3 regions of the Pseudomonas sp. Marseille-QA0892 genome follow, and region 2 is predicted to be linked to each of the others. Evidence: riboswitches for the same ligand, from Rfam matches in the RefSeq annotation. Region 2 holds a riboswitch; each other region holds the start of a gene.

Region 1 (9,950 bases), 1.6 Mb from region 2:
AATAGCCACCGCTTTCCAGCCAGCCAATGATGGATTCAAACAAGGCGATAGCCCTCAGGTGATCGAAGACCGTCGTCCCTTCGGGTAGAAACGCGGCGGCCGCGGGACGACTGCCTTAAGAGTGTTTACCACCGACTTGATTCCATGCCTGCAACAATTGATAGCGGTTGCGATAACGGTCATGCGGGAGCGCCTGGTAGGGGGGGCTGAGCGCCAACATGTCGCCTCACGTCGCGACGCGAACGGAGCTGTTGCGTGGTGGACAGGCCTGTTAGGTTACGCAGCCCCGTCCAATGGAAGCGACAGATGAGGATTCGCAAGGGCCAGGCATCCGACTGCGAAACGATCACGCGTTTTGTACAGGATGCCCGGCTGCAGATGTTCGGCGATCGAATCGATCCGAGCGCCATTCCTGGTGATATGCGCCACTTCGACCAGACCTACTGCGAGGGCTCGGGCTGTTTCCTGATCGCGGAGGACAGCGCTGGCACACTGAACGGCTGTATCGCCTGGCGAGCCTATGATCATCGGTTTCCTTCGCTCGATTACAGTGGTCAGGCAGTCGTCGAAGTCGTGCGGCTGTTCGTGGCGCCAGCGATGAGACGTAGAGGGCTTGGCAGTGCGTTGTTTCGCGCACTTCGAGCAGAGGCGCAGGAGGCCTGCATAGACGTCCTTTATCTGCATACCCATCCCTTTCTGGCAGGAGCCGTTCAGTTCTGGGAGCGACAGGGCTTTCGGACGAGGACGGTTGATGAAGACCCTGTCTGGCGGACGATTCACATGGATGCGGAGCTTTGAATAAAGCAGGTTGTTGAGCCCCCGCGACACAGGTGCGGCCCGCTAATTGTGTCATGTAGCTGGAGGGGCGCCGCTTCAAAGGGCCTCTGAGGCCCGTGGTGTGCTGATCGACTGGCGAAGATGCGAGAGCACGTCCTGATTCGTCACTAGCATGCTGGACAGCGAAGCGCCCTAGCAGGTTCGGTGCGCGTCAGTGATCGAACTCGCGTTGAACGATGGCATCAAGCCGCTGCTTCGCGCGCGTCGGTAGGCCCTCTGGAATGGCGGGTGCCGCCATACCCTTTCCGCCGACGCGGATCATCATCACCATGCCCATTGCGCGGTGAGGCGTACACTCGATGCCGTAGACGCCCGGTACGTCGAACGTGGCCTCGATTTCCTCGTTGATCTTGCCTTTGAATGTTGCAGCGCCCTCAGGAACCATACCGGGAATCGAGGCCGCGTTATGGCTGCTATGGGTCGCGATGAACTTGACGGAGTCACCGGCTGCGATGTCGAGGAAGTCCGGTTCATAGACCATGCTGCCGCCGTCGCCCCGGTTCAGCATTTTCACCTCATGGGTCTGAGCAAGGGCCAGCGGCGTTGCCAGTACGGCAATCAAGATGGTGAGCGGTTTAAGCATGTCTCGCATTGTCCTCTTCCGATAGATGTTCCAGGCGTAGCATCCGCGTGCCGTCCAGCGGGTCGACCAACCAGCGCGCTTTCACGCCGAAGGTTTCACGCAGCCGCTCGGGGCTGAGCGCCTCATGCGCAGGACCAAGCGCGACCATGCGGCCTTCGCTCATGACCGCGACGCGATCGCACGTCAGCGCCTGGTTCAGGTCATGCAGCGCCATCACCGTGGTAACCGGCAGGGTGTGCACCAACTCCAACAGTGCCAATTGCTGTCGTATGTCTAAATGGTTTGTGGGCTCGTCCAACAGCAGGATTTGCGGTGTCTGGGTAAGCGCCCGCGCGATATGGACACGCTGACGCTCACCGCCGGAAAGGGTCCGCCATGGCCGCTTTGCCAAATGGGCCAGCGAGACACGCTGCAAGGCCTGCCTGACGATGGCGGCGTCCTCTGCGCCCCAGGGTTGCAGCGCACTGAGCCAGGGTGTCCGGCCCAGTTCGACGGCATCCTGGACGCTGATCGAATCGAGCGTGTCGGCTTGCTGCTCCACGACCGCGACGGCCTGGGCGATCTGCCGGCGGTTGTGGCTTTCCATGTCAGTACCCAGAAGGCTTACGCGGCCTTCATGGGGCGTTGCGATACCCGCGAGCAGCTTGAGCAACGTCGATTTACCGGAGCCGTTCGGCCCGACCACGCCGAGGCGTTCCCCCCGCAAGACTGTGAGGTTGATATCGCGGACCAGCCAGGTGTCCTTCACGCGATACCCGGCGTTCTGGCATTCGAGCACGATGTTGTGAGTCTCAGGTTGCGCACTCATCGCGTGTGCCCTCCACGTATGAGCAGTAGCGCAAAGACGGGCGCACCGATCAGCGCCGTGATCACGCCGATTGGCAGGACCTGTCCCTTGACCAGGATGCGCGAGAGTATGTCAGCGGCGATCAGGAATACCGCGCCCGCGACGATGCTCCACGGCACCAGTCGGGTGTGACGTGGGCCAACCAGCAAACGAACGGCGTGGGGAATCACGAGCCCGACAAAGCCGATCGACCCGACGGTCGAAACCATCACAGCCGTGACGAGCGCCGCACAGGCGATCAGGACGATTCGCGTCTGGCGAACCGAGATGCCGAGCGAGGCGGCAGAATCCGCGCCGAAGGTAAAGGCATCCAGCGCCCGGCGGTACCAGAAGCAGACCAGCGCGCCGATGATCACGGCGGGTATCGCGATCCAGACCGAAGGCCAGCGCACGCCGCTCAGGTTGCCCAGCAGCCAGAACATGATCCCGCGAGCCTGTTCAGCACTGGCGGATTTGGTGATGAGAAACGCCGTCAGCGCATTGAAGAGCTGAGAACCTGCGATGCCCGCCAGGATGATCTGGCTTGAGGCGCCGATGCCGCGTGACGCACGTGCCAGGATCGCTACCAGCCCAAACGCCAACACCGCGCCGCCGAACGCGCCGGCTGACAACGAGACCATGCCACCGCCCACGCCGATGACGGCTACCAGGACGGCGCCCGTGGATGCGCCTGCGGAAATGCCAAGCAGGTAAGGGTCAGCCAGCGCGTTACGAAGCAGCGCCTGCAGGATAAGCCCACACAGCGCCAGGCCGGCTCCGCAGGCGCCGGCGACGATGGCGCGCGGGAGCCGATAGCTCCAGACGATGCCCTCGTCGATCGGGTCCAGCGGGTACCCGGCTTGCCATAGCTTGTTGGCCAGGGTCTGCAGGACGGTCACCGGCCCGATGGACGTTTCGCCAATGGAGATTCCGGCAAGCAGGGCGAGCAGGAGCAGAACCACACTGGCGACTACGCGTACGGAGGTGGATGAAGGCAACGGTTGGCTCATTTGGCGAATGATTCGGCGGCCTCAGCCAATTGGTCCAATCCGTCGAAATAGCGAATGCTGGCCTGCATGGCGTCGGCATCCATGATCACGATGCGATCGTTTTTCACGGCATCCATGTTGCGTGTAACCGGGTCGGATTTCAGGAAGGCGAGCTTCTTCTCGACGTCATCAGCAGGGAAGCGGCGGCGGTCCATACGCGCAATGACGAGAATGTCCGGGTTGGCCTTCGCGATGGTCTCCCAGCCGACGGTGGGCCACTCTTCGTTCGAGTGGATGATGTTCTCGAGGCCAAGCGTGGTGAGCATGGAGTCGGCGACACCCTGGCGTCCTGCGACATACGGGTCCATGTCGATATCGGCGCTGGAGAACCAGAACATCGCCCTGAGCGGTGCGCCTTCATGCGAGGCAACGCGCTTCTTCGCATCGTCCACGCGCTTGCGGTAGCTGTCGATCAGCTCGTTGCCCCTGTCCTGGACGTCGAAGATCCGGGCCAGTTGGTCGACACTCTTGTAAAGGCTTTCGATGCTGAATGTCTGCAGACGGGTGCCGTCGGCGCCGACCAGATTGTCCTTGCCTTCGCAATCCGACGGCAGGATGTAGGTGGGTATGTGCAATTCGTGGAACTGCTCGCGCGTCCCGACGACACCCTGCGGGCCGACCATCCATTCGAACTGAACGGCTACCAGACCCGGCCGTTTGCCGATGACCGACTCAAAGCTCGGGTCGTTGTTGGCCAGGCGTTCGACCTTGGCATTCTGCTCCGCGAATCGTGGCAGTACCGGGTTGAACCACAGGGAGGTGCCCGCTAGCTGCTCGCCGACACCCAGCTCATAGAGCATTTCGGTTCCGGCTTGCCCGATCGTGACGACTTGGGAAGGCGCACGTTCGAAGGTCAGCGTGTGGCCACAGTTATCGATCGACAGCGGGTAGTGGGTCTGCGCAGCCATGGCGGCGCTGGACAGGGAACACGCTGCCATGAGCGCCAGTGAACGTCCCGAAATCATGAAGCGTACTCTCCGAACTGTAGGCATTGCAGGGCAGGGCACGAGTGCACGGTCCATGACGCGCATGACCGAGCGGCATGGTTGCCGGCGGATGCGTCGTCGATACAGATCGGAGCGCGCGGACGAGCGTCCGCACGGTACATCTGAATCCTGGAATGGGCCTCCCGGACACCCCGCCGGTGGTTATTCAAGCAAGCCGGCAGGTCTCCTGACTGACACGTCGTCGGCGTTATCCTGCCTTCCCGGGACTTGCCCAGTGGCTTAGATGGAAACGCCTCGGTGCCTACAGTTGCGGGGGCAGTTCCGTTTACCAGGCTATCGCCTGACGGATTCCCTATTATTTCCTCGCGGAAACCGGCATGGGGATGCTAATTCAATGAGCGGCCAATGGCGACCCGAGATCCCCTGCTCGGGTCAGCCATTTATATGCCGCGGCTGGTCATTCGCTCAGAAACCGCCAGACAGCGGATACTCCACGGCCAGACGGATCTGGTCTGCATCGAGCTCGGCCTGAGCCGTATTGCCCCGGTGGACGTTGTATCGGACCGAGAAGGTCGTGCCTTTTGCTGCACCGTTCTGCACGACATAGCGCGCTTCCAAGTCGCGTTCCCAATGCTTGCCGCCTTTGCCGTAACCCAGGTAAGCGTAGCCGCCGTTCGGGTCGGCGCGGGTGCCATCGATTTGACTGCCGCGGGTATAGGCAGCGCTCAATATCAGCCCTGGGACATCCCATTGCGCCATGTTGAGGTCGTAGCGGGCCTGCCAGGATTTTTCGTTTGGGGCATTGAAGTCGGACAGTTGCACCGCGTTATTGATGAAGATGGCACCACGCGTCACATAGTCGAATGGCGTGTTGCCGTCCACATGCTGGTAGCCGAGCCCGAAACTGTGTGCGCCTTGGGTATAGGTCGGCATCACGCTCCACGTGGTGTTGTCGATGCGACCCGAGAGTGATTTGCCGGTATCCGTCGTGCGGTAAAGGTTGAAGTTGACCGAAACTGACCGGTAATCGTCGATGGGCTGTACGAACGTCCCGCCCAGGTAGTGTTGTTTCCAGGTGTCTTCATAACGCGAGGTGTAGAGGCTGCCCGTCAGGCGCTCGCTCGGGGTGAAAACCACGCCCGCGAGATCGAAGGCATTGCCCTGCCTGCCGTTGGAGTAATTGACCACGAAACCCTGGTCATGGCTGCTGGCATTGCGATCCGTACTTTCTGTGAAATGGCCGCCGACGAGTTTCACCCGGTCGAACTCATTGCTGGTGACGAAGATGCCCGTCGCGGTTTCCGGAAGCAGCCGGCTATCCGAAGAGCTGAATACCGGCGTCTTTACCCGTTGTTCACCCCATGACACGACAGTCGACGAAGCGCGCAGCTTGATCGCGGCGCCCGCGCGGCTGAATTCATCCTTGGGGTGCCCGTCGTTATCGACGCCGAGTAGACGCGCCCTGCCAGCGCGGCCGCCGCCACTGTCGAGCTTCACGCCAAGGTAGGCGTGGGCATCCACGCCGACGCCAATCGTGCCCTGAGTGAAGCCCGATTGCAGGGTGCCCATCAGGCCATACGCCCATTCCTCGGCGTACCCGTTACGTTCCGCGCGTGGCTTGTAGGCATTTCGTGCGCCGCCGTTGCGGCCACCGTTGCGGTAGTCCCGATGGTCGTAGACGGTGCGGTTAAGTACGTTCCAGGTACTGTCCTCGACAAAGCCATTGGCGTTGGACTGGGCCGAATCGGCCAGGGCTACTGGGCTCACCAGTAAGGCGAGGCTAAGGGAGCGAAAGGGAAGGGTGGACATGTCGTTCTCTATTTATAGTCGTACGGGGCGTCAAATCGCGATCGGTTCGCCAGGGATGTCGTGTTGAAGCTCGGTGCCGAGGCGGATACGTCGATCGGCAACGGCATCGATCAACGCTTCGTCGTGGCTGACGAGCAGGATGGCGGTGTCGTTTTCCCGGGCAACCTCGACCAGCAGCTCGATCATTTCCTGCTGCGTGATGGGGTCCAGCCGTGAGCTGGGCTCGTCGGCGAAGATGAACAGGGGATTGAGCATCAGCACACGCAGCAGGGAAAAGCGCTGCAGTTCGCCTCCGGAAACGTTGCCGGGCAGGCGACCCAGCAACGCAGGCTCGAGGCGCAGCCGCTTCAGCAGTGGCTCGATACGACTCGAATCGAGGCGGTGCAAGCGAACGAGGTCGGCCAGATTGCGCGCCAGCGTGATGGTGGGCGGGAACGCCGCGACCGGGTCCTGATACAGCTTCTGAAAGGCGACACGGGGTGCATCAGCGGGTTTGGTCACGGTGCCCTGATACAGCGGAACGAGGCCAAGAATGGCATCACCCAGCGTCGACTTGCCACAGCCGGAGGGGCCGGTCACGCCGACGATCTCGCCTCGGTGAACATCGAATGAAAGCCGCTCGAAAAGCGTTCGATCCCCTCGCTGTACGGCAAGGTCCTGGACCTGAATGATGCGTTCGCCTTTCTGTGCGGGCAGCTTTCGGGCTGCCCAGCGTGCAGGGTCGGCATCCAGCAGCCGCCGGCTATAAGCGTCCTTCGGCGCGTTCAACACCTGCTCCGCAGTGCCGGTCTCGATGATCCTGCCCTTGTACATGATCATCACATCACCCCCGAGCCGGCGGGCGACCTCTATATCGTGGGTGATGATCAGCAGGGCGCCGCCCTCGGCGACGCCCGCCTGCAGCAGGCCGACGACTTCACCGATACGCGCGCTATCGAGGCCCTTCGTGGGCTCGTCGGCAATCATCACCTTTGCGCCGCCAGCGTGGGTAGCGGCAAAGGCAAGACGCTGGGCCATGCCTCCGGAGAGCTGGAAGGGAAACTTCTTTTGGGCCCCTTCAAGCCCGAGCCGCGTCATATCACGCGTGGCCAGACGGGCGGACTCGTCCGCAGGCTTGCCGACCACGTACTGATAGGTTTCGGTTACCTGATTCAGTGCGCGCATCGTGGGGTCAAGGCTGAGCCAGGGTTCCTGTGGCAGCACGGCGATCTCCCGGCCCCACAGTGCCTGGCGGCCGTTCTCCCTGCCGTCTTCGGTGAACCCATCGCCAAACTCGATGCAACCCTGGGCGTGCAGCCCGGGTGGCAGGTTGCCGACGATGGCCTGCGCGAACAGGCTTTTACCTGAGCCGGTCTCGCCAATCACGGTCAGAACCCTGCCGGGCCATAGCTCGATCGAGAGCGGCTCGACGAGTTGCGTATCTGCCGTACGGACTTCGACGGCGTGCGTCTTGAGAAGTGGCTTCACGGTTTGCGACCTCCCGCGATGAGCATCAGTGAGAGGACGATAAGAAAGATCACCGTGATGGGTAGCGCGATGATCGAGGGCGCCTCGGCAAAATAGGGGAGCAGTTCGGTGATCATCAGGCCCAGCTCGGCCGTTGGCGGGCGTACACCCACGCTGACGAACCCCAGGGCCGCGATGGCCATGATCGCCGAGGCGGCGCCGAATGCCGCGATGGTCATCAGCACGGGCGCCAGCTCCGGCCACAAATGCCGGCGGATGATGTACAGCGGCCCAAATCCCAGAAGTCGCGAAGCCGAGACGGCAGGCGACGCAAGAACGTTGCGCGACAGCGCTCGGGTCATGCGGAAATATTCGATCCAGAGCACCAGGGCCACGGCACCGTAGAGCGCCACGAAGGAGCCCGGGAAGATGGCGACGATCAGCAGCACCAGGAGCAGGCCTGGCAGCGCAAGGAACATTTCGGACAGCAGGCCCAGGCACTTGTCCGTCCAGCCGCCTTTCCAGGCCGCAAGGATGCCGAGCAGGACGCCAGGCAATGCCGCCGTCGCCACGCTCACTAGCGCAAGGCCCAGTGAAAGCCGGACAGCGGCTGCCAGACGCGCAAGCATGTCGCGGCCCAGGTGATCCGTGCCCAAGGGGTGCGTACCAGAGGGGCCCGACAGGATGGCCGCGTAGTCTTGCCTCGCGATATCGACGTTCCACAGCAGGGGAACGCAGACGCCGAACGCGATCAGGAGCGCCAAAATCGCAAGGCCGATGAAACGGGACGTGGCGCGCGCCCGAGGGGCCGCGTCAGCAATAGCGAGTTCCAGGTTCATGCGTCCTTCCGCCGTGGGTCGATCAGGTGGTTGGCGAGGTCAACGAAGGTATTGAGCAGTACGAACATGAGTCCCATGGCAAGGGCGGCGCCCTGAACCATGGGAACATCCCGCTGGACGATGGCATGCACCAGCCCATGGCCGATGCCTGGCCACGCGAACAGGGTCTCGACCACGACGACGCCTTCGATCAGGTAAACCAGCTGCACGCCGAGATACGTCACGACCGGCACGCCGACATTGCGCAGGCCATGGCGCATGAACAGCCTGGCGTCGCCGAGCCCCTTCAGGCGGCCAAACGCGAAGTACGCAGAGGAGGTGACGGCCACCGTGGCGTCGCGCGCCACCCGCGAAGAGACCGCTGCAAGTCCCAGAGCAAGCGTGACGGTTGGCAAGATGGTGTGCGCAAAGCTTCCATGCCCGGCCGAGGGTAGGACGACCCACCACACCGCAAAGATCAGGACCAGGATGACGCCCAGTACGAAGTGCGGGATCGCGCGCGTTGCGGTGCTGATGAGCAATAGCCCGCGGTCCAGCCAGCCTTTGGGCTTCAGGCCCGCGAGGATGCCGATAGGCGGCCCGATCAGAAAGGACAGCAGCACGGCGCCGACCGCGAGGCGTACAGAACTGCCCAGCTCGTGCGCAACCATGTCGGTCACTGGGCGCCCGGTCACAAGCGAATTGCCCAAATCCAGCGTCAGCAGGTCACCGAGCCAGGCCACGAAGCGCCAGATCACCGGCTGGTCCAGCGCAAGTTCTGCCCTGACGGCTTCAGCCGCCGCGCTGTTCACCATGTCGTATCCATACCGACCCGCGGCGATACGGTAGGCGGCATCGCCCGGCAGCACGGTCATCAGCAGGAAGGTCAGCGCACCGATAAGTACGGCAACCATGACTGCCTGCAACAGGCGGATACCCAGGATCTGGATCATTCGGTCCACCGCATCTTGCCGATGCCGAACGTACGCTCGAACGGATCGATGGCGGCGCCTTCGATGTTCGTCGAAACGGCAATGGACTGGCGATACCAGGCAACCGGGATCAACGGCAGGTCTTCCTGTACGAGCGCCACGAGCCTGTTGCGCAGCGTCTGCTGCTCGGCTGCGTCTTCACTCGCCAGGAGCGCGGCCATGGTCTGATCGAAGGCTGGGTTGTTCCAGCCCAGCGGACCCCACTCCGCGCCGCCGTTGCCGAAGTCGGCCAGCAGCGTTACGAGCGGGTCCGGCACCAACGCGTAATTGCGACCGTAGAGCGCGAGCTGCAGGCTCCCGTCGTTGTGAGCCGCGGGGATCGCACTGGCGTTCTCCACCGAGACCTCGACATCCACGCCCACGTCGCGCAGTTGCGCTTGCAGCGCGGTGGCGATCAGCGGCAGCTCGGGCCGGTCCGAATAGGTGATCAGTTTCAGGTGCAGCCGCTGCCCATTCTTCTGCAGGATGCCGTCCGAACCCGGCGTCCATCCTTCTGCCTGAAGCAGATCACGGGCGGCCTGTGGATCGTATTGAAGCTTCGGTAGGCTGGGGTCATGCCATGCAGGCACGTTCTCCGCGAACATCTGCGTCGCGCCACTTCCGGGGGAGCGCAAGACAGCGGCGGCGACACCTTCGCGATTGA
Region 2 (9,950 bases):
CCCTGCCGCTGTTGCAAATGTCAGATATTCCGGAAGGGAAGGGCTTTGGCGGTTTCCCTGTGAGCGGCCAATGGCTGCGCTGTGATAACCCTGAAGTGGTTTCTCAGCATCAGGCAAAGGTATACGCCCAGGCGCCAGTCGGCGCACCGCCGATGTCCGTCCCCCACCTCGACACGCGTGTCGTCGATGGCAAGAAATCGCTACTGTTTGGCCCATTTGCAGGTTTCACCACCAAATTCTTGAAGCATGGTTCCGTTCTGGACCTGCCAAAGTCGGTTCGCGCCGGTAATCTCAAGCCCATGCTGGCGGTAGCACGCGACAACATGGACCTGACGCGATACCTGATCAAGGAGGTCATGCAGTCCATGGATCAGCGCCTCGATGCCCTGCGCACGTTCTATCCGACCCTGCGCAAGGAAGACTGGCGTTTGGAGGTGGCGGGTCAGCGCGTGCAGATCATCAAGAAGGACGCGAAGAAAGGCGGCGTGCTGCAGTTCGGCACGGAGCTGGTCGCCGCATCCGACGGTTCCATCGCGGCCCTGCTTGGCGCGTCGCCAGGCGCTTCGGTCACCGTCTCGATCATGCTCGAGCTGATCGAGCGCTGTTTTGCCGACAAGGCCCGTTCCGAGCCGTGGGCCCGCAAGCTGAACGAGATCTTCCCGGCACGTGAAAAAGCCCTGCAAGCCGATGCGAGCCTCTACCTCGAGGTCAGCGCCAGTTCCCATCGCGCACTTGGCCTGACCCCGCTGGTCCCGCAAGCTTCGGCGACGTTTGCCTGATGCCCCTGGGCAGGCGATCACCGTCTGCCCAGCCCTGACGAGCCGTGTCACGGCTCGCCGGCATGGTTATACTGCGTCCACTATCACCCTCTCTGGAGAATGACGGCATGCTGCAACGTCTGTTGCTCGGTGTAACTGCGGTATTCGTTCTGGCGCTGACGGGCTGTGCCCTCAGCCCCCAGCAGCTCAACCCGGACCCTCGTCTCAACGGTAACCTGACGGCTGTCGGCCAGGGGCAGCCGGTCGTGGTCAAGGTCGTCGATGGCCGTTCTTCCCCGGTGCTTGGCACGCGTGGCGGCTTGTATGCCGACACGAGCAACATTGTGGTGCCGGCTGAGAATGTACTGCCCAAGCTTCAGGCGCAGACGGAGGCAGCCGTGCGTTTGCTGGGTTTTACGCCGAGTCCTAATGGCTACAACGCGCCGCAGCTGACAGTCGTCCTGGCCGACATGAAATACCAGTCGCCAAAGGATCAAAGCTACGTCACCAAGGCGGATATCAGCGCAACGCTGCGTGCCGAGATGCGCAGCCCATCCGGCCGGCAGTACACGGGCCGTTATGCCGCTTCGATGAGCCAGAGCTTCGGTATGGCGCCCAATGTCGAGACTAATACCAAGCTGGTATCCGATGTGCTTAGCGATGCGTTGACGCGTTTGTTCCGGGATCCCACGATTGGCGAAATGCTGCAGTCGCGCTGATACGTGACATAAAAAACCCCGCTTCGGCGGGGTTTTCTATGTCTGGTTTTAGAGCGGCAGGCCAGCTTGGACCCGGTAGTGATTTCTTACCGGATTGGCGTATTGCAGGATCAGGTAGGGTCGGTGCGCTTCCGGGCAGGCAGAAAGCCGGCGCTCCCACTCTGCACGCGCCCTGGCGACTTCCTCTGCCGAAAACAATGTCTCCGGCGCCGGTACCTGTACCTCTGGATCCTGGCCTTCCCAGGATGCGTAGGCAAAGAAGTTAACCGGGAACAGCCTGTAGTGCGCCAGTATTCGGCGATCCACTTCCTGGGCGAGCAGCTTGGCGTCCGCGAATTCGCCTTCAATACGGTCACAAAACGCGATATGAACGCGCCCTTTGTAGCCGGTGATGCCCAGCGCAATGCTGGTATCGTCCTCGCCAGGCGCCTTCGTATAAGTGCCAGTCGTTGCGCGGATGTACAGCTCGCGCGCCTTGGCCTGATCGCAGGGGTCGTATTCGTAGCTGATGCAGACAGGGACGATCCGCAATGACTGCGCCACTTGCGCGAAAGGCTCGTCCTTGCGGCACATGTGGAACATCTTCAGGATCGCCGAATCGGTGCGGTCGTCGCCATCCTTGGCCCGGCCTTCCGCCTGGGCAATCCAGATCGATGCGCCATCCACCCGAAGCGAATGGTCGATATAGGCGGACAAAAGCTGGTACGCCGCGAGCTTTTCCTTCCGGCTCGGTAGCGAGCGACGAACGATGAAGCTCTTGTTCACGCGCATCAGGTCGCTGACGAAGGGCTTCTGCAGAAGATTGTCACCGATGGCGATCCGGGGCGTTTGCAGGCCGCCGTGGTAGACCGCGAAGTTTACGAACGCAGGGTCCATCACGATATCGCGGTGATTCGCCAGGAACAGATAGGGGCTCTGCGGATTCAAACGATCGACGCCGCTGAAGGTTACGCCGTCAGTCGCGTTGTCGATGGTCCGATCGATATACGGTTCGAGTTTGATCTGCATTGCGTCGACTGTCCGGATCGAGCCGAACTTCTGCCGAAGACGCATCTTCACCAACGGCTTCAGTACACAGCCAAAACGGTCCACATGCCGGGGGAAGCGGAAGCGCGTGATGACGCTGATAAAAGCCGGATCGTCGAGCAGCCGGTTGATGACGCCGGCAACTTCATTGTCGCCGTAGGGTCGGATGGCTTCGAATTCGCCCATCGTATTCTCTGTAATGAATTGGGTTGCTGTCGCCTAGCGTCCGCGTGCACCGCGGTCAGCGCGTAACCGGCGATTATATTCGAACTGATCACTGAGGTCCGCCCATGCTGGAAACGCAGGAATATGAGTGTCCCTACTGTGGCGAGCCCGTCGAGGCGGTGCTCGATTTGTCGGCAGGCGATCAGCAATACATCGAGGACTGTTCTGTCTGCTGTCGACCCATCGTGCTCGACATGCATACGGATGGGCAGGAGTGGACGCTCAATGTACGGCGCGAGGACGACTGATGCGACGTGTTTATGAGCCTCGTGATCTGCTCGAAGCGGAAATGCTGATCGGCATGCTCGACGGGGAGGGTATAGAGGTTCACTTATCGGGTCGACATCTGATTGGCGCGGTCGGTGAGCTTCCGATCGCCGGGTTGCTGGGTCTGCATGTGGCCGACGAGGATGCTGAGCGGGCGCGCCAGCTCATCGACACGTACAATGCGGCCGAACCTCAGCAGGGTGAAGAGCCGGACAGCTACCCTGGCGAATTGATCTGCTGAGCCATTCGATAGACCGGATTTTTCATATGTGTGGTCGCTACGCCCTGTTTCGTTGGGATGCCGCTTTCGCGGCGTTGCCAGGATTTCCCACCGGGCTCGACCCGCACTGGAATCTGGCGCCGGGTGCCCAGGTCGTTCTGCTTCGGGCGAACGGCGAAGGTCGCGAGCTTCTCATGGCGCGGTGGGGGCTGACTCCGCCCTGGATCACCGACTTCTCCCGGACGCCTGCGCACGCCAGGGCGGAAACGGTCGAAGACCAGCCGATGTTTCGAGAGGCCTTTCGTCTGCGCCGCGGCCTGATGCCAGCCAATGGGTTCTACGAGTGGCGCGGCGTGCGCAAGCGCCCGTTCTGGATCTCATCAGACCAGCGAATGCTCTACATGGCTGCGCTCTGGGAGTGCTACCCCGCGCACGGTCAGGACTATCACAGTGTTGCCGTGATCACCCGACCCGCAGCGTCGCTGCGCCGTCCTATCCTGCTTGACCCCACCGGTGCGCGGGACTGGATGGATCCAGCAACTACGGTCGAGCGGCTGCGTGAGCTATTGGCAGCGCCAGGGTTGCCATTGCGTGAGCGTGCCCTGGCGACGTTCGTCAACGATCCGCGTTTGGATGCGCCTGAGTGCCTGACCCCGGCATGAAGTGCGTAGCGCTACCCACACTCATCCACTGCTACTTGTAAACGGTATCGGCGTTGTTAGCATACGGCGCATCGACCACGGAGAGGCGTCATGATCAAAACACGTTCCCTTTCAGCACTCGCTGCAGCACTGGTACTGGCCGGCTGTCAGGCCGTCAATACCACCAGCGGCGGGGCTGTGGGGGTGGACCGTAAGCAGTACATGTTCAGCATGCTGTCCACCGAACAAGTCAACCAGATGTATGCGCAGTCCTACCAGCAAACGCTGTCCGAGGCGTCGAAGCAGAACGCGCTCGACAAGAGCAGCGCAACGGCCAAGCGTATCCAGGCCGTCGGCAAACGTTTGATTCCGCAGGCTACCGCCTTTCGACCTGATGCGGCGCAGTGGGACTGGGAAGTCTCGGTCATCAAGAGCGACGATCTCAATGCCAACTGCGGCCCAGGCGGCAAGATCATCTTCTTCACGGGTCTGGTTGATAAGCTGAAACTGACCGACGATGAAATTGCAGCCGTAATGGGGCACGAGATCGCGCATGCCCTCCGTGAGCACGGCCGCGAGGCCATGTCCAAGGCCTATGGGGTACAAATGGCGACGCAACTGGGGGCGGCGTTTGGCTTGGGCGACGGCAGCCTCCAGCTGGCCAATACCGGCGTCGAATACCTGATGACCCTGCCCAACAGCCGCGCGAACGAGAACGAGGCTGACCTGATCGGTCTGGAGCTGTCGGCCCGTGCGGGTTACAACCCGAACGCTGCGTTGACGCTGTGGGACAAGATGTCGAAAGCCAACGAGGGCTCGGCGCCCCCTGAGTTCATGAGTACGCACCCTTCGTCTGGGGCGCGTATCCAGTCCCTGCAGGCAGCGATACCGAAAGTCATGCCGCTGTACGAGCAGGCTCGCAAGTAAGGCTGACCCGCACGCCGCGGCAAGCGGGCCCTTCAAAAGGCCATGGATCCAGCCATGGCCTTTTTGCATTCAGGTTCGGCTGCTCGGCGAGCAACGAAGATCCGTGGGCGACGGATGAAGACGGACTTAGCCGCTTACCGCCTTGTAGATGCGAAATCCGTCCCGCTCCGCCAGCGTACTGCAGGGCCCAAGGTGCTGTTCGATCAGCGGGGGATAGGCCAGGAAGCTATTGGCCACGATGCGAAGCTCGCCATGTGCATTCAAGTGAGCGCGTGCCTGGCGTAGCAAGTCTTCACTTGCACGGTAACTGGTGTGCACTCCCTGATGAAAAGGCGGGTTGCTCACGATTGCGGCAAGGTCGCGCGGTGCCGCCGCGATGCCGTCCCCCGCAATCACCTCGGCTTCCAGGCCATTGGCCGCCAGCGTCAGCCGGCTGGCCTGCAGGGCGAAGGCGTCTACGTCGAGCAGGCTGACCTGGCTATCCTCATAGCGTCGCTTAAGCCAGCTACCGACGATACCGGCACCGCACCCGAAGTCGAGAAAATGGCCCTGTGGCAGGGCATCCAGATGTTCGAGCAACAGCTGGGTGCCGCGATCCAGCCGGCCGTGCGCGAATACGCCAGGCAGGCTGATAACGGTCAGGGCACCATCCTGCGTCGGCACCTCGAACCGTTGCGCCAGCGCATCCAGCGCTGGCGGCTGGGGCGGGGTATCGACCCGGACCTGCCAGAGCTGACAGTGCCGGGCATTATCGACCTTCGACGGCGTTCCGAATGCCGCGAGCTGTTTCGACACGCGTTCGATGCCGCCCCGCTTTTCGCCAACCACGTATAGGCGCTTGCCTTCGAGCCGGCTGGCGAGGGCCGCCATCAGGTATTCACCGAGTTCGCGTGATTTGGGCAAAAACAGCACCGCACCGTCGCTGTCCCCAAGAGGCAGTTCGGTCCCGAAAACGCAGCGGCCATCGAAGCGTTCTGTTAGATACCGGTGATCACCAGCGTGCCAGGACCAGCCCTGTGCCAGCGGGAGTCGAGCGAGCAGGTCGTCGGCGGGAAGGCCGGCAAGCAGAAGGGGGCCGTTGGCGAACAGTTCGACCTGTCGCAGCAGCACTTCGCTTCGAGCGTCCATCGATACTCCTGAAAGATAAAAGCGGCGAAGCTTAACCGACCGTTCGTAGCGGGGCACCTGCCTTGAAGGCATTCGTGTTTTCCGCAAGTTGAGCCACGATACGCTGGCGTGCCTCGCGACTTCCCCAGGCGCTATGTGGCGTGATGATCAGGTTTGGTATGTCGGGCGCCAGGAGCGGATTTCCGTTGCGCGGCGGTTCTTCGGTAAGCACATCGACGCCCGCGCCACCGAGGTGCCCATTGCGAAGTGCGTCGACGAGCGCATCTTCGTTCACAAGCCCGCCGCGGCCGGCATTGATGAGGAAGGCGCCTGGCTTCATCGCGGCGAGCTGCTGCGCTCCGATGAGATTCCGGGTCTGTTCGGTCAGCGGGCAGTGGAGCGACAGGGCATCTACTTGAGGCAGCAGCTCTTCCAGCGCAATACGGCCCTCAGTCGCCGGGCGTCCGGGCAACTGTCCGATCAGGATGCGCATGCCGAAGGCTTCTGCCAGGCGAGCCACGGCGCTGCCGAGTTCGCCATGCCCCAAGATTCCCAGGGTCTTGCCAGACAGTTCGAGGATGGGAAAGTCCAGGAAGCAGAACTGCTCGGCCTTCTGCCAGCGGCCGCCGCGCACGGCATCGTGGTAGTCCGTCAGGCGCGTCGCCAGAGCAAGCAGTAGCATCAGCGTGTGCTGAGCAACGGACGGTGTGCCGTAGCCCTGGCAGTTGCAGACGGTAATGCCCAACGACATGGCCTTTTGGACGTCCACGTTGTTGGTGCCCGTGGCGGCGACCAGGACCAGTTTCAATGAGGGTGCCGAAGCCAGCGCGTCAGCATCGAGCCTTACCTTGTTGGTGATGACGATTTCCGCATCTCGAATACGCTCGGCAACCTGCTCGGGCGTGGTTTTTTCGTGAAGCGTGAGCGAATCGCACACCTCTCTCAGTGGAGACATATCGAGATCACCCAGATCAAGGGAAGGGTGGTCGAGAAAGACGGCGCGGTACTGTTCGCTCATGAGGCGGGTCCTGTGTTGTTATCGGGTCTTGGGCGTATCGCGAGCGGAGGTAGCAGACGCCCCTACGCTGCGGTGATTTCCCATCCTATACGAGAAGGGCCGCCAACTGAGCCCTCCGAGCCGCGCGGCGGGTGCAATTGCCCGCCCAACCTGAGTCCGGTAACCTGCCGGCTCGACCAGGTGCCTCCATGGCTCGACGCTCGTTTTCCATGCTTCATGGGCCGGGCTGCCAGACGAGGTGAAACGGGAAGTCCGGTACGGCCAAGGCCTATCCCGGCGCAGCCCCCGCTGCTGTAATGCCCCGCGCCCTGCCAGGTGCCGCAGGCTCGCTGACGCCACTGGAAACGGGAAGGCGCGAGCAATGCGAGTGGGTGAGCCAGAAGACCGGCCTGATCGATCAGTATGGTGTACCTCGGGGTGTGGGTACCGGGCTTGATCTGGCTGATTTCAGCCAAGACGTCCTGTCGTGTTGGCGCGTTGCGCCGACACTCCCCGAGCGTGCCCGAACGTTTTGCCCTCAAGGGGCCTTGCAACCGGAGCCGCAGATGATCGACGAAGAAAAGAAGCAGAACCACGCCGAGCGTATGAAGCGCAAGAAGGCGGTCGTCGACGCGGGCATGGAAAAGGCCCAGATCGAGCGTGGCATCTTCGTGCTCATCACCGGTAACGGCAAAGGCAAGAGCACTTCGGCCTTCGGGACGCTCTATCGGGCGCTCGGGCACGGCCACAAGGCAGGCGTCGTTCAGTTCATCAAGGGCGTACAACGCTCAGGTGAGGTGGTCTACCTGCACCAGCAGGCACCGCATGTACATTTCCATCAGATGGCAACCGGCTTTACCTGGGATACCCAGGACTGGGACAAGGACAAGGCCGCAGCGGATGAAGCCTGGACCCACGCAGCGCGGATGCTGAGCGACGAGACGCTCGATCTCGTCGTGCTCGATGAGCTGACCTACATGCTCAAGTACAACTACCTCGACCTCGCCATGGTCCTGGAGGCGCTGCGCAATCGGCCTTACCGGCAGACGGTGATCGTCACGGGCCGCGCCGCCAAGCCCGAGCTGGTCGAGCTGGCCGATACCGTCAGTGAGATACGCGACGTCAAGCACGCCTATCGAGCGGGTGTAAAAGGGCAGGCCGGAGTCGACTTTTGAACGCTGAACACGACACCGTCGCGCACCGCGCGACCCTGATTGTCTGTGAAACGTGCGGTCAGGATGGCGCTGATGAGCCCCGCAAGGGCGAGCGGTTCGCAAGCACGCTCGAAGCGCTCGGCGCTGACGCGAACCTCACGATCCAGCGTACCCGTTGCCTGATGGCGTGCCAGCGGCACTGTACTGCTGCATTGCGCGCGCCCGGGAAGATTACCTACGTGCTGGGAGGATTCTCCCCAGATCAGGCAGCCGCCGAAGCGCTGCTCGACTACGCCGGTAAATACGCCGGTTCCGAGACGGGGCAGGTCCCGTTTCGCACATGGCCTGCCGGCATCAAAGGCAAATTCATCGCGCGCATCCCCGCGCTAGATGCCTGATTTCTCCAGTCTCTTATTCTCAGGATCCATCAATGAACAGCACGAGCAAGATACCGGTCACCATTGTCACCGGCTTCCTTGGGAGCGGCAAAACCACGTTGTTGCGCCACATCCTCGATAACGCCAACGGGCGTCGTATCGCCGTTATCGTCAATGAATTCGGCGAGCTCGGAATCGATGGTGACATCCTGCGCGGCTGCGGTATTGGGTGTGATGAGGAGGGCACCGAGCAGGCTGGTCAGCTCTATGAACTGTCCAATGGCTGCATGTGCTGCACCGTGCAGGAAGAGTTCTACCCGGTTATGCAGGAGCTCATCCAGCGGCGTGCCGACATCGATCACATCCTGATCGAGACCAGCGGCCTCGCACTGCCGAAGCCGCTCGTGCAGGCATTCCACTGGCCCGAAATCAAGAACGCCTGCACGGTTGACGCGGTGGTGACGCTCGTGGATACACCCGCGGCGGCTGCCGGCCAGTTCGCGGCTAACCCGCAAGCCGTGGATGCGCAGCGTCGGGCCGACCCGAACCTGGATCACGAGTCGCCTCTGCATGAGCTGTTCGAAGACCAGCTAGTCGCTGCCGACCTGGTGGTGCTAAGCAAGACCGACCTCGTCGAGCCCGCGGCGGTAGAGCAAGTGACGGCCCTTGTGCGGGCAGAGGTACCGCCTCAGGTCAAGATCATTGCCAGCGATGCGGGGCGTTTGGACCTGGACCTGATCCTCGGTTTGTCGCGTGCCTCGGAAGACACCATCCACTTGCGTAAGGGCCATCACGACCACGGCGACGATGAGCCACACGATCATGATCATGACCTGTTCGATTCGGTCGTCGTCAATCTGGGGACCGTCGACCGCGACCGCTTGATGGGCATCCTCGAAACGCTCGTGCGCGAACACACCATCTATCGAATCAAAGGCTTCGTCGCGTTGCCGGGCAAACCGATGCGGCTCGTTGTTCACGGTGTCGGGCAGCGCTTCGACAGCTACTTCGACCGCCGCTGGAATGCAGACGAAACGCCAAATACCTACCTCGTCCTGATCGGCCGGGACCTCGACGGCGCCACCTTGCAAGAGGCGCTTGCCGCCGCAACCGCCTGAGGACTCGCCATGCACATGCTGTCAGCCATGCCGGGCGGGTACGTCGACGAGAGCGGCGCGACCATCACGCGCCTCGACCAGACGCCGGGTGACATCGTTATCCTGAGCGCGGCTGACACGACGCTGGCCCTGCTGGCATCGGCGCACCCTCGAGCGACCGATTCTGAAGCCGCGTATCCCGAGGTTCGACTCGCCAATCTCGTTTACCTGCGTCAGAACGCTTCGGTCGATCTTTATATCGATGAAGTGCTCCAGCATGCCAAGGTGATCGTGATCGACCATCTTGGCGGCGAAAGCTACTGGCCATACGGTACCGAACAGGTGGTTGCGCTTTGCCGGCGCAAGGGTATCGTCCTGGCCATGTTCTCTGGCGATATGGCCGAAGATCCGAACCTCACCTCGCTGAGCACGGCT
Region 3 (9,950 bases), 1.4 Mb from region 2:
CTTCGTCGAGCGCCCGACGCACGGCCGGAGCCATCCATTCACGTGCCCCTGGCCCCAGGCCAACCACCTGCAGGCGGCCACGCATGCGACCGATCTGTGTCGCTGCTTGGGGGGAATCCACCATATGCAGGCTCAGTGCGCCGTCCTGTGCTATTGCTTTGGGTAGCGAGTCGGACGGATCGATAAATCGGACGGGTACACCGAACGCATCACCCAGCGCCTCTGCCCTCGCATGTGTGGCGGGCGCTGACCGTACGAGTACAGCCGCGAGAGCCGCCGGCGCCAGCGAGCAACGCTCCAATGCGTCGCGTATTTGCTCAGCGGAGATGCTCGCGTCCGGTTCGATACTCGCCAGCACCACCCGTGGGTGAATGGTTAAGGTGCCCTCGTTTGCGTTCAGGTAAGGCGAGACGACAACGCGACGGTCAGCAGAGTCCGCCAGCGGCAGCTGCGCGTCGCATAACCATGGCGCATCGCCTTCGATCGCGACAGTCGCACCGGCCAATAGGTCACTGACGAGGCGTTTGCCCTTGCTGACATCCACCGTGTAACCCTCAGGCGGATTCAACAGACACGTTCCGAATCGCAGCTCGCCGCTGGTGGTAATCGCGGGCGAAACCGCGAGCGCGTCGGCCAATGCACGGGCAAGCTCGTTTACGCCAGACAACCCGCCGAGCAGCGGCACGACGGCGGAGCCGTCTTCCGCGACAGCCAATACCGGCGGCTCAGCATTCTTCTCGAGCAGCAGAGGCGCGAGCGTGCGGATCACGATCCCCGCTGCGCACAAGGCGATGATCGGCGAGCCCGCGCGATACCGAGCACGTATCGCATCGCCAAACTGCGAGTAGTAGGCATCGGCGTCGGTCACCCGGCCGGCGAGGCCGTGAAGGGTGCTTTCTGGCAGGCACGCTTGAAGCTGCCGTGCAATTGGCAACGCGCTATTACCCAATACGAATATCGAGGCGGGAGTCGTCATGGAAATCAGCTCGGTTGGGATGCGCAGACCGGAATCGGCATCAGGCCGACCATTTCACTCCGGGTACGACGATCATCGAAAAATAGGGTGAGGACATTGGGTCCACATCGTCGAGCGGTACGATTCGCTGCGCGGCCATCGTGGCACGCTCCACGTAATGCGCCCGATCCGCGAGCCCCAGGTTCCGCAACACGCGCCGCACCTTATCGAAGTTGCGCCCCAGCTTCATGACCACGGCCGCATCCGCCTGCTGCAGACGCTCGGCAAGCTCATCTTCGGAAAGAACGCCGGACAGCACCGACAGGCTCTGATTGCGGTAGACCAGCGGAGTGCCAAGCACGGCGACCGAGCCCAGCATGGAACAGACACCTGGCACCACTTCCGCCTCATAGCGCGGCGCTAGACGGTCATGCAGATACATGTAGGAGCCGTAGAAGAACGGATCACCCTCGCAAATAACGGCTACGTCCTGGCCAGCATCCAGGTACTCGGCGATCTGTACCGCACAGGTGTCGTAGAAGTCGCTGATGACGCCTTCGTAGGTCAGCGGCGGTTCCAGCTTTTCGGTTGTGACCGGATACACCAGTGGCAGGCGCATCTGGTCAGGCGTCAGGTGCGCCTCGATGATGCCGAACGCATTACCGCCCTGCCCTTTGCTCGCCTTGGCCCGAGCGACGAAATGACCGACAACCGGGGCCGAGCGAAGCAGGCGCAGTGCCTTGAGCGTAATCAGCTCAGGGTCGCCCGGGCCGACGCCCAGGCCAAGCAAACGTCCCTTGGCCATCATTCGCGCTCCGTGGCCAACGCATTAAGCGCAGCGGCGGACATGGCGCTGCCGCCACGACGGCCACGCACGGTTACGAAGGGAACGCCGCGGCTGTCGGTAGCGAGCAGATCCTTGGATTCTGCTGCGCCAATGAAGCCTACGGGCATGCCGATGATGAGCGCCGGCTTCGGCGCGCCAGCATCGAGCATCTCCAGCAGGTAGAACAGTGCGGTCGGCGCATTGCCGATCACCACGACACTGCCGTCGAGATGGGGCAGCCAGTAATCCAGCGCGACGGCGGAGCGTGTATTGCCCTTTTCCAGCGCCAGTGCTGGTACATCAGGTTCGTTGAGCGTGCAAACAACACGGTTATTTGCGGGCAACCGGGCGCGGGTGACGCCTTCGGCAACCATCCGGGCATCGCACAGGACTGCCGCTCCCGAAGCGAGCGCACGACGCCCCGCCTCGCCGGCACCGGGTGAAAACCGGAGATCCTGTACCACATCGACCATGCCGCATGCATGTATGACGCGAACGGCCAACTTCTCGAGATCAGGCGGAATGGCGCTCAGGTCCGCTTCAGCGCGGATTGTGGCGAATGACTGACGGTAGATTTCCTGGCCGTCGCGGATGTACTCAATCATCGAAAGTCTCGTGGTGATTCATGCACAACCAGTGCGCCGCGGCCCCAATGTCCAGCCCGCTGGCGCGTAGCTGACCGAGGCCGTCCACAGACGGGTCGTGCTGGAAAAGGTCGTATTGGCCGCCGGGCTGGGCGAGCAGCGTATAGGGCTGGCTGCACGCGGACGCGCAGGTCCGCGGGCAGCCGCTGAGGTGGACCGAGGGATGCATGGAATACTGCGAAAGCCGTCTTGCCAGTTGCAGCGCATCCGCCTTGGTATCGGCATGGGCCTTGGCGCACCCAACGCTACCGCTGCAAGCGACGAGGTGTGCGAGCGGCGCATCGGCTGCGGTCACCAACCCAAGCGCTTCCAGTGCCTGCTGGACCTTCGGGGCGTCCTGCTCGTCGATATCGGGCAGCAGCACGCCCTGCCACGGCGTCAGATGCAGCCAGCCACTGCCGTAGATTCCGGCGACATCTGCTAGCGCATCCAGCTGGTCGGCATCAAGCCGTCCAAGGGGCGCCTGAGCCGTGACCATCCGCAGCGTCCCGTCGCGTTGCGGGTAAATTCCCGGTGCCTTCTGAACGGACGAGGACTGAACGTCGTTAGCGCCACACGGCGTCACCGATGCGTCGGCACGGACGGCGGCCAGGAACGCTGGAGCGGTCGGTGACGCCATGAGGTGACGCATACGCGGCTGGTCCTCCGTCGCCGTCGCGACGAAACAGCGAAGGATGTGCGCCACCGTGTCCACCGCAGCAGAAGATGCGACTTCACCTATGGCGCCCTCCCCAACCGCACCAGCAAGCCCTATCTGTAAACGCTGCCCGCCAGGCAATGCACTCAGCCAAATGTCGTGCTCATGGGCTCGGACGGCCATGCCTTCGCCGCCGTCTACCTGAATGGCAAACTTCGCGGGAAGACCTCGGAAAGCCGGATATTCCTGCAGAAGCAGCAACAGTGCTTCGGCCAGGGCCGTGACATCCAGCGACGCGTAAGGATCGCGACCCGCCGAAGGACTTACGAGTACGTTTCGTACATCATCGGCATCGGGATGGCGGGGCCCTAGGCCTGCATCTATCAACGTCGCCGCCAGTGCATCGCCTGCGTCAGCCCAAACACCGCGTATTTGAAGATTGCTGCGATTGGTGATCTCCAGCACACCGCTAGCATATCGGCGCGCGGCTCCGCTGACGGCATGCGCCTGGTCAGCGGTAATGCGCCCCAGAGCCAGCTTCACTCGGCAGATCCCGCCGTCCTTCGCAGACACGATGCGCGACAGTCCAGGGCAAGCCGAAGGGCGCCGGAGCACGGGTCGATGGGTCGAGCTGGAAGGGTTCACAGTTAGCATCCGCATGAATGACGCGGCAGCCGGACCGAGACGCCCGCTAGGGGACGTCACTGGCATCGGTACACCCCGCCCGATGTTGGCGCTCACGTACAGCGTCACCGGCAGGTCTCCTGGCTGGCAGGTCTACATCGCTTCCGGCCTTCCCGATATTCAGTGGCCTTGCTGGAGCGACTCGCTGCTTACAGTTGCGGGGGCAGCCACGGCTGAGGCATGGCCTTTCCGTGTTCCCTCTTCGGCCCTTCGTAGCGGCTCGACGCAGGCCGAAATCGCCAATCATGGGGCTGCCGTCATCGAAGCGGCCCCTATGCTGGCGTTTGCAACCTCGCGCGCTCGGCCATGTACTACGGCGGGCACCGGTGAAGGCGGTATTATGACGGCTTTGCCCACGGTCGCAACTCGCGGGGCGCCGGGCGGATTGTTTGGAGCGTGCATGGCCAGGTGGTTGACAGTAATCGGAATCGGAGAGAACGGCTATGAGGGGCTCGGCAAGCAGGCGCGACGCGCGCTTTTGACGGCCGCTCATATTATCGGCGCACCTCGCCAGCTGGAGCTTTTGCCACATTGCCTTAAAGCGTCACGCCAGCCGTGGCCCAGCCCTTTCACACTGGAGCCTGTATGGGCACGACGTGGCGAGCCAACGTGCGTGCTGGCAAGCGGCGATCCCATGCTGTTCGGCGTCGGCGCAAGCCTGGGCCGGCAGGTCGAACCGCATGAGTGGACTGTCCTTCCAGCGCCTTCGTCCTTCTCTCTGGCAGCAGCCCGTCTGGGTTGGCCGCTGCAGGATGTCGAGCTCCTTAGCGTGGTAGCCCGCCCTGCCAGCGGCGTGAACCGATATCTGCACGAAGGACGGCGGCTACTGGTGCTGTCCCAAGACGGTCAGAGTCCGGCGCAGTTGGCCGACTTGCTACGCCAGGCCGGCTTTGGCGCAAGCCGACTCTGGGTGCTTGAGCACCTTGGGGGGCCACTCGAACGCATGACCGACGGCATCGCACGGGATTGGCCCAACCATGTGCACGCCGCGCTGAATGTCGTGGCAATCGAATGCCGGTGTGAAACAGCTTTGAAGGGCTATCCGCTGACCGCTGGCCTTCCTGATGAGTCATTCGAGAACGACGGCCAGCTGACCAAGCGGGACATTCGGGCGCTCACGCTCTCGCGCCTAGCCCCGCGCCCTCAAGAACTGTTGTGGGATGTCGGTGCAGGGTGCGGTTCGATCGGCATCGAATGGATGCGAAGCCACCCGTCGTGCCGAGCCGTGGCAATCGAAGCGAATGCCACCCGCCAGGCCATGATCCTGTCGAATCGCGATACGCTCGGCGTGCCGTCCCTTTCGCTTATCGCTGGCCGCGCGCCCGAAGCGCTCGAAGGGCTCGAACCACCCGACGCGATCTTCGTCGGCGGCGGGGTTACCGTACCTGGCATGCTCGACGCCTGCTGGACAGCACTGAAGCCAGGCGGCCGCCTGGTCGCAAATGCGGTCACGCTACAGAGCGAAGCCGAACTTGTGCGCTGGCGGGAAACGCACGGTGGCGAGTTAATCCGGATGCAGCTCGCGCATGCCAAGCCACTCGGTGGTTTCGATACCTGGCGTAGCGCCCTACCCATTACGCTGCTCTGCGTTGCCAAGCCATGACGGGCCGTACCCTTTTGCTCGGTGGCGTTGCAGATGCGCTTTGGCTGGCGCGCCATCTCGGGCCGGACGACGTCTACAGCCTGGCCGGCCTTGGGCGTATACCGGAAGGCCTGCCTTGCCAGGTTCGCATAGGTGGGTTTGGCGGCGCGGACGGGCTCGCTGCGTACCTGCGCGGAGCAGAGATAGATCTTGTGATAGACGCGACACACCCCTATGCAGCCCGGATCAGCGCCAACGCAGTCCTCGCCTCTAATGTAGTCGGCATACCCTGCTGGTCACTTCGCCGGCCTGCCTGGGAGCGAGTGGATGGCGACAACTGGATCGACGTCAATGATTGGGACGGCATCATCGGTGCGCTCGAGCCTTTTGAAAGGCCGCTTTTCACAATCGGCCGCGAACCATTGGCACACCTGAACACCATCCCACCCCATCAGCACTGGACGGTCAGGTTGCTGGATCCGCAGCCGGAGGCGCACCGGGTGAGCTTCATTGCGACAAGGGGGCCCTTCCATGTCGAGGACGAAAGGGCCCTGTTCGAGAGCGCACAGTTTGATGTGGTCGTCAGCAAGAACAGCGGTGGCGAAGCGACCGCGGCGAAGCTGGCTGTCGCTCGCGAGATGAGTCTGCCCGTAATCATGGTACGGCGACCATCTATAATTTCGCCCACGCGCGCGTTCTATACGCGGGAAGCACTGCTTGAAAACCTTCCTCAACGTGTTCTTTAAGCGCAAATGCTGTCAGTGAACCCGGTTCCCTTAACCGACTTTAATTTTCAGATTAGTGATGCAGTTCACACATGGAAAATTTGAGATTTGAAGTTTGCTGGCACCAGCACATCATCCACACCACGAACCGTCCGGTTCGCTTACCGACCCTTCCTGGGTCGGTAGAAGTACCCGATTTTCAAACTGCTTGCCCTCTCGTCGCCCGGCGTCCGTAGCCCGTGCGTGAAGCTGTGCACGCCTTTCTGCCCTGCGATTTTCCGGATGCAGCTATGAAGAAGCTCAACGAATTATCCAAAATCGTTTTCGTCGTCGTACCCATGGCACTGCAACCCGTGCTGGCGTTCGTGCTGCTTGTGCTCGTTGCCCACATGGCACCTCAGGAAGCCTATGGCGCGTTGGCCCTCAGCATGGTGATGATGACGTTCCTGGTGGGCTTCGCAGACCTGGGTCTACGCGACTTTCTGCTTAGCCGCCCCGCGATCGAAGCCGGACTCTCCAAGGGTGAAAACCTCGTCTATCCATCCGTGACGGGCTTCATCACGCTGGCGTCGATCATTCTTTACTACCTGCATGTGCATGCGCCAGGCATGGCACCACACCTCTTTGTAGCGTTGCTGCCAGAAGCCCTGGCGCTTGCCGTACTGCAGCGGGCACTGTTCTTTCACTACCAGACCCAGGATCGTCTGGTGGGCTTTTCTACCGTCGATGCGTTGTTCAAATCCGCGCCCTTTCTGATCAAGATCCTGCTGTTCTGGCGCACCGGGGACCTGGTGGGCTCCGTTCTGGCCGGCTCGGTCCTGACCCTGCTGCTTTACGCAGGTTGGTTCTACAATAACTGCGTCCGCCCTGGGACCTTCTTCTCTAAGAGCGCAAGCTACAAAAGCGCGCTGACGGCCATGGCCGCACGCTGGGGCGCCTGGCTGCCTTTCACCCTATCTTTCCTGTCGTTCTTCCTGTACTTCGGGTTCGATCGGATCCTGGTGGAGGCAATCCTGGGTGCCGAGCCTCTGGCTATCTATGCCGCGGCCTGTTCTTTCATCACCATCGGGCAGATCGTCGTGCAGGGCTTCTGGTCGCTCTATATGCCGAAGATATCTCGCGGCAACATTGAAGCAACGCAAGGAAAGTTCGTGATGTTCGGCTTCGGCCTCTCGCTCGCGATGGTGATCGGCTACCAGGTCTTCGCCGGATTCTTCTTCCACCTCCTGTACCCGGAGAGCTATGCCCAGGCGGCCGACCTGCTGAGCATCATGTCGCTCTACTTCATTTTCCGACTGGTCAACGTCGTGTTCGAGATGTACTGGGTCGCGAAGAATCGCTATAGCCTGTTCGTGAAGGTGCGGATCGCCTGCGGCCTGCTCAGCATTGCACTGAACTACCTGTTCCTGGGTCATTACGGCCTGATGGCACCTGCGATCGTGCTGGTTGCCTGTGAAATGCTCATTACGCTGTTCCTGTTAGCGCATGAGTTCAAAGGCTCGCGTACTACGCTCATTGCATCGCCCTGAGGGCGATGCAATGGTCAACCCGACTGTACCGACTCAGTCGGTCAGGTTCTCGAGCTTGGCGTGACGTCGCGAATAACCGAAGTACACGGCCAGACCGATCACCAGCCAGATTCCGAACGCAACCCAGGTTTCGATCGCCAGATTGAGCATCAGGATGATGCAGATAATCATGGAAACCGGGCCCAGGATCATGGGCATTGGCACTTTGAATGCCCGCGGCAATCCCGGTTGGGTACGACGCAGGACCGGAATGGCAAGCGAGATGATGGTAAAGGCGAGCAAGGTGCCCATGTTGATCAGCTCTGCCAACGCGCTCAACGGCACCGTTGCAGCCAGCAGCGCAGACAACGTACCGAGTGTCCAGGTCGAGCCCACCGGCACCTGACGTTCGTTGATCTTTGACATCCACGCTGGCATTAGACCGTCACGCGACATGGCGAACACAACACGTGTCAGGCCATAACCCATGACCAGAATGACCGTCATCATGCCGGTCACGGCAGCCAAGCTAACCAAACCGGCCAACCAGTCGATACCCGCCCGCTGGAATACCAGCGCGATAGGGTCTTCGATACCCTTGAAATCGGCGAAAGGAACGATGCCCGTGGCAACGGTCGCAACGAGTGCGTAGAGGACGGCACAAATCAGCAACGATCCAATAAGGCCAATGGGCAAGTCGCGCTGCGGCTGGCGAACTTCTTCTGCCGCTGAAGACACGGCGTCGAAACCAAGGAAGGCGAAGAAAACCAATGCAGCTGCGCTGACGATCCCGGAAATACCGAACGGCGCATAAGGTTGCAGATTGTCGGGTTTGACGTAGAACAGCCCAACTGCGATCACCAAGAATACAACTGCAATCTTCACGGCTACCAAAACATTGTTGACGCGCTTGGATTCGCGAATGCCCATCGACAGGATTGCCGTGATGAACATCATGATCGCGAACGCCGGCAGATTGAATAGCGTCACGTCGCCATTTGCATTGGTGCCGGGTGCTGCTGTGAGCGCTACCGGAAGATGCAGACCGAAACCACCGATCAACGATTGAAAGTAGCCTGACCAGCCCACTGAAACGGCTGCGGTGGCGAGGCCGTATTCCGCGATAAGGCTCCAGCCCACAATCCAAGCAACCAGTTCACCGAGCGTCGCGTAGCTATAGGTGTAACCGGACCCGGCTACAGGAATCATCGATGCGAACTCGGCGTAGCACAACGCCGCGAGCGCGCACGCTGTCGCGGCGAGTATGAACGAGACTGCCAACGCAGGCCCCGCTTGCAGCGCAGCGACCCCGGTCAGCACGAAAATGCCCGTCCCTACCATCGCGCCCAACCCCAACATGACCAGGTCAGTCGCGCCCAAAACCTTGCGCAGTTCGGAATGCTGCGCACCCGCACCACTCATCAACTCCACTTTCTTCTTGCGGAAGAGACTCATCAATCAACCTCGAAAAACGACAACTGGACGTTCTGCCGGGTCCATGGCAGCACGCGCTACGCGAACCGATACGCGTCGCGCTTCCAACGGGTGGTTTACTTCAGGTGCGACTCGGACCGGCGCACAATACGAATGGAATGCTTGAAGGTAGGCTTGCGCGTCACGCTGACAGCGCGCCGGCTGACAGTATCGATGGTGATGTTCCAGAAACCGGTACTGGGCACCTTTATCCGCGCTGGAAAGCGGTCGAACGCACCGCCATGGTAGGTATGCCTGCCACCATTTTTGAACGAGCGGAAATTCGCATCGTTCATAAGTCGGATGTTGCAGGTCTGCGAGCATTCGATGACGACAAGGTCATCCTCGTTGAGATGCTCACGCTGGTGAATGAATTTCATGATGACTCCCGAAAAATCGCAGGGCGAACGATAGTGGCACGAGCCAGGTTAGTCGACCCATTCCTGCCTATTGGCGTGGTAAAAGACCGTGAATTGAGGCCGAGCTGCTTCGTAGCGGAGGCCGTACACCTAACAGTGCTCTTCGGTGGCCGTAGACCAGATAGGGATGATCAGCCTCGACGGGTGTCGGACTGCACCAATCTTGGACGGCCATGCAGGAGCGAGTCATTGCGTACGCATGGGATGTATCGCGTTGCTCGAAGGTCGCGAACGTAGATAGCGTATGCTTTTCTAAGGGTAGCGGGAGCGCTATCGGTTCCGAGTCAGTGGCCGTACACAAAGAGCCACTGAGCTTCCGCTCAAACCAGCCGTTTCTGCGAGCCGCAACGGCATGAGCAGACAATGGGTGGAGTCAGGCAGGGGTTGGTCACCTCAGCCAAACGCTACGGCGCCACCTTCGGATAGGCTCCCCCCGAGTAACGAGAGGCTGTGCATTGCATAACGAACAGCGTAGCAAGGCTCCCGCCCGTGGCGAC

The links. A riboswitch is a leader RNA that binds a small molecule or an ion and turns the genes downstream of it on or off. The one in region 2 is predicted to bind cobalamin.
Region 1: it holds a riboswitch for cobalamin, as region 2 does, so the genes downstream of both, ACY8D3_RS10705 (ABC transporter substrate-binding protein) here and cobO (cob(I)yrinic acid a,c-diamide adenosyltransferase) in region 2, are expected to answer to the same signal.
Region 3: it holds a riboswitch for cobalamin, as region 2 does, so the genes downstream of both, cobG (precorrin-3B synthase) here and cobO (cob(I)yrinic acid a,c-diamide adenosyltransferase) in region 2, are expected to answer to the same signal.

What each region holds. Positions count from the first base shown of each region.
Region 1 covers NZ_CM143104.1:2,312,429-2,322,378, reverse strand. The annotation lists gene ACY8D3_RS10730 (DedA family protein) at 1-43, opposite strand, end outside; gene ACY8D3_RS10725 (GNAT family N-acetyltransferase) at 307-798, shown strand; gene ACY8D3_RS10720 (pseudoazurin) at 989-1,420, opposite strand; gene ACY8D3_RS10715 (ABC transporter ATP-binding protein) at 1,413-2,228, opposite strand; gene ACY8D3_RS10710 (FecCD family ABC transporter permease) at 2,225-3,256, opposite strand; gene ACY8D3_RS10705 (ABC transporter substrate-binding protein) at 3,253-4,260, opposite strand; cobalamin riboswitch at 4,442-4,634, opposite strand; gene ACY8D3_RS10700 (OprD family porin) at 4,708-6,051, opposite strand; gene ACY8D3_RS10695 (ABC transporter ATP-binding protein) at 6,082-7,518, opposite strand; gene ACY8D3_RS10690 (ABC transporter permease) at 7,515-8,336, opposite strand; gene ACY8D3_RS10685 (ABC transporter permease) at 8,333-9,268, opposite strand; gene ACY8D3_RS10680 (ABC transporter substrate-binding protein) at 9,265-9,950, opposite strand, start outside.
Region 2 covers NZ_CM143104.1:716,969-726,918, forward strand. The annotation lists gene mqo (malate dehydrogenase (quinone)) at 1-779, shown strand, start outside; gene ACY8D3_RS03140 (YajG family lipoprotein) at 887-1,477, shown strand; gene ACY8D3_RS03145 (1-acyl-sn-glycerol-3-phosphate acyltransferase) at 1,526-2,689, opposite strand; gene ACY8D3_RS03150 (CPXCG motif-containing cysteine-rich protein) at 2,794-2,976, shown strand; gene ACY8D3_RS03155 (putative signal transducing protein) at 2,976-3,236, shown strand; gene ACY8D3_RS03160 (SOS response-associated peptidase) at 3,263-3,877, shown strand; gene ACY8D3_RS03165 (M48 family metallopeptidase) at 3,968-4,783, shown strand; gene ACY8D3_RS03170 (methyltransferase) at 4,910-5,911, opposite strand; gene ACY8D3_RS03175 (2-hydroxyacid dehydrogenase) at 5,943-6,908, opposite strand; cobalamin riboswitch at 7,115-7,315, shown strand; gene cobO (cob(I)yrinic acid a,c-diamide adenosyltransferase) at 7,454-8,062, shown strand; gene ACY8D3_RS03185 (DUF1636 family protein) at 8,059-8,439, shown strand; gene cobW (cobalamin biosynthesis protein CobW) at 8,472-9,536, shown strand; gene cobN (cobaltochelatase subunit CobN) at 9,546-9,950, shown strand, end outside.
Region 3 covers NZ_CM143104.1:2,068,004-2,077,953, forward strand. The annotation lists gene cobJ (precorrin-3B C(17)-methyltransferase) at 1-976, opposite strand, end outside; gene ACY8D3_RS09600 (precorrin-2 C(20)-methyltransferase) at 1,017-1,760, opposite strand; gene ACY8D3_RS09605 (precorrin-8X methylmutase) at 1,760-2,386, opposite strand; gene cobG (precorrin-3B synthase) at 2,379-3,722, opposite strand; cobalamin riboswitch at 3,800-3,996, opposite strand; gene cbiE (precorrin-6y C5,15-methyltransferase (decarboxylating) subunit CbiE) at 4,147-5,349, shown strand; gene ACY8D3_RS09620 (cobalt-precorrin-6A reductase) at 5,346-6,074, shown strand; gene ACY8D3_RS09625 (oligosaccharide flippase family protein) at 6,344-7,582, shown strand; gene ACY8D3_RS09630 (amino acid permease) at 7,616-9,016, opposite strand; gene ACY8D3_RS09635 (DUF1883 domain-containing protein) at 9,112-9,414, opposite strand.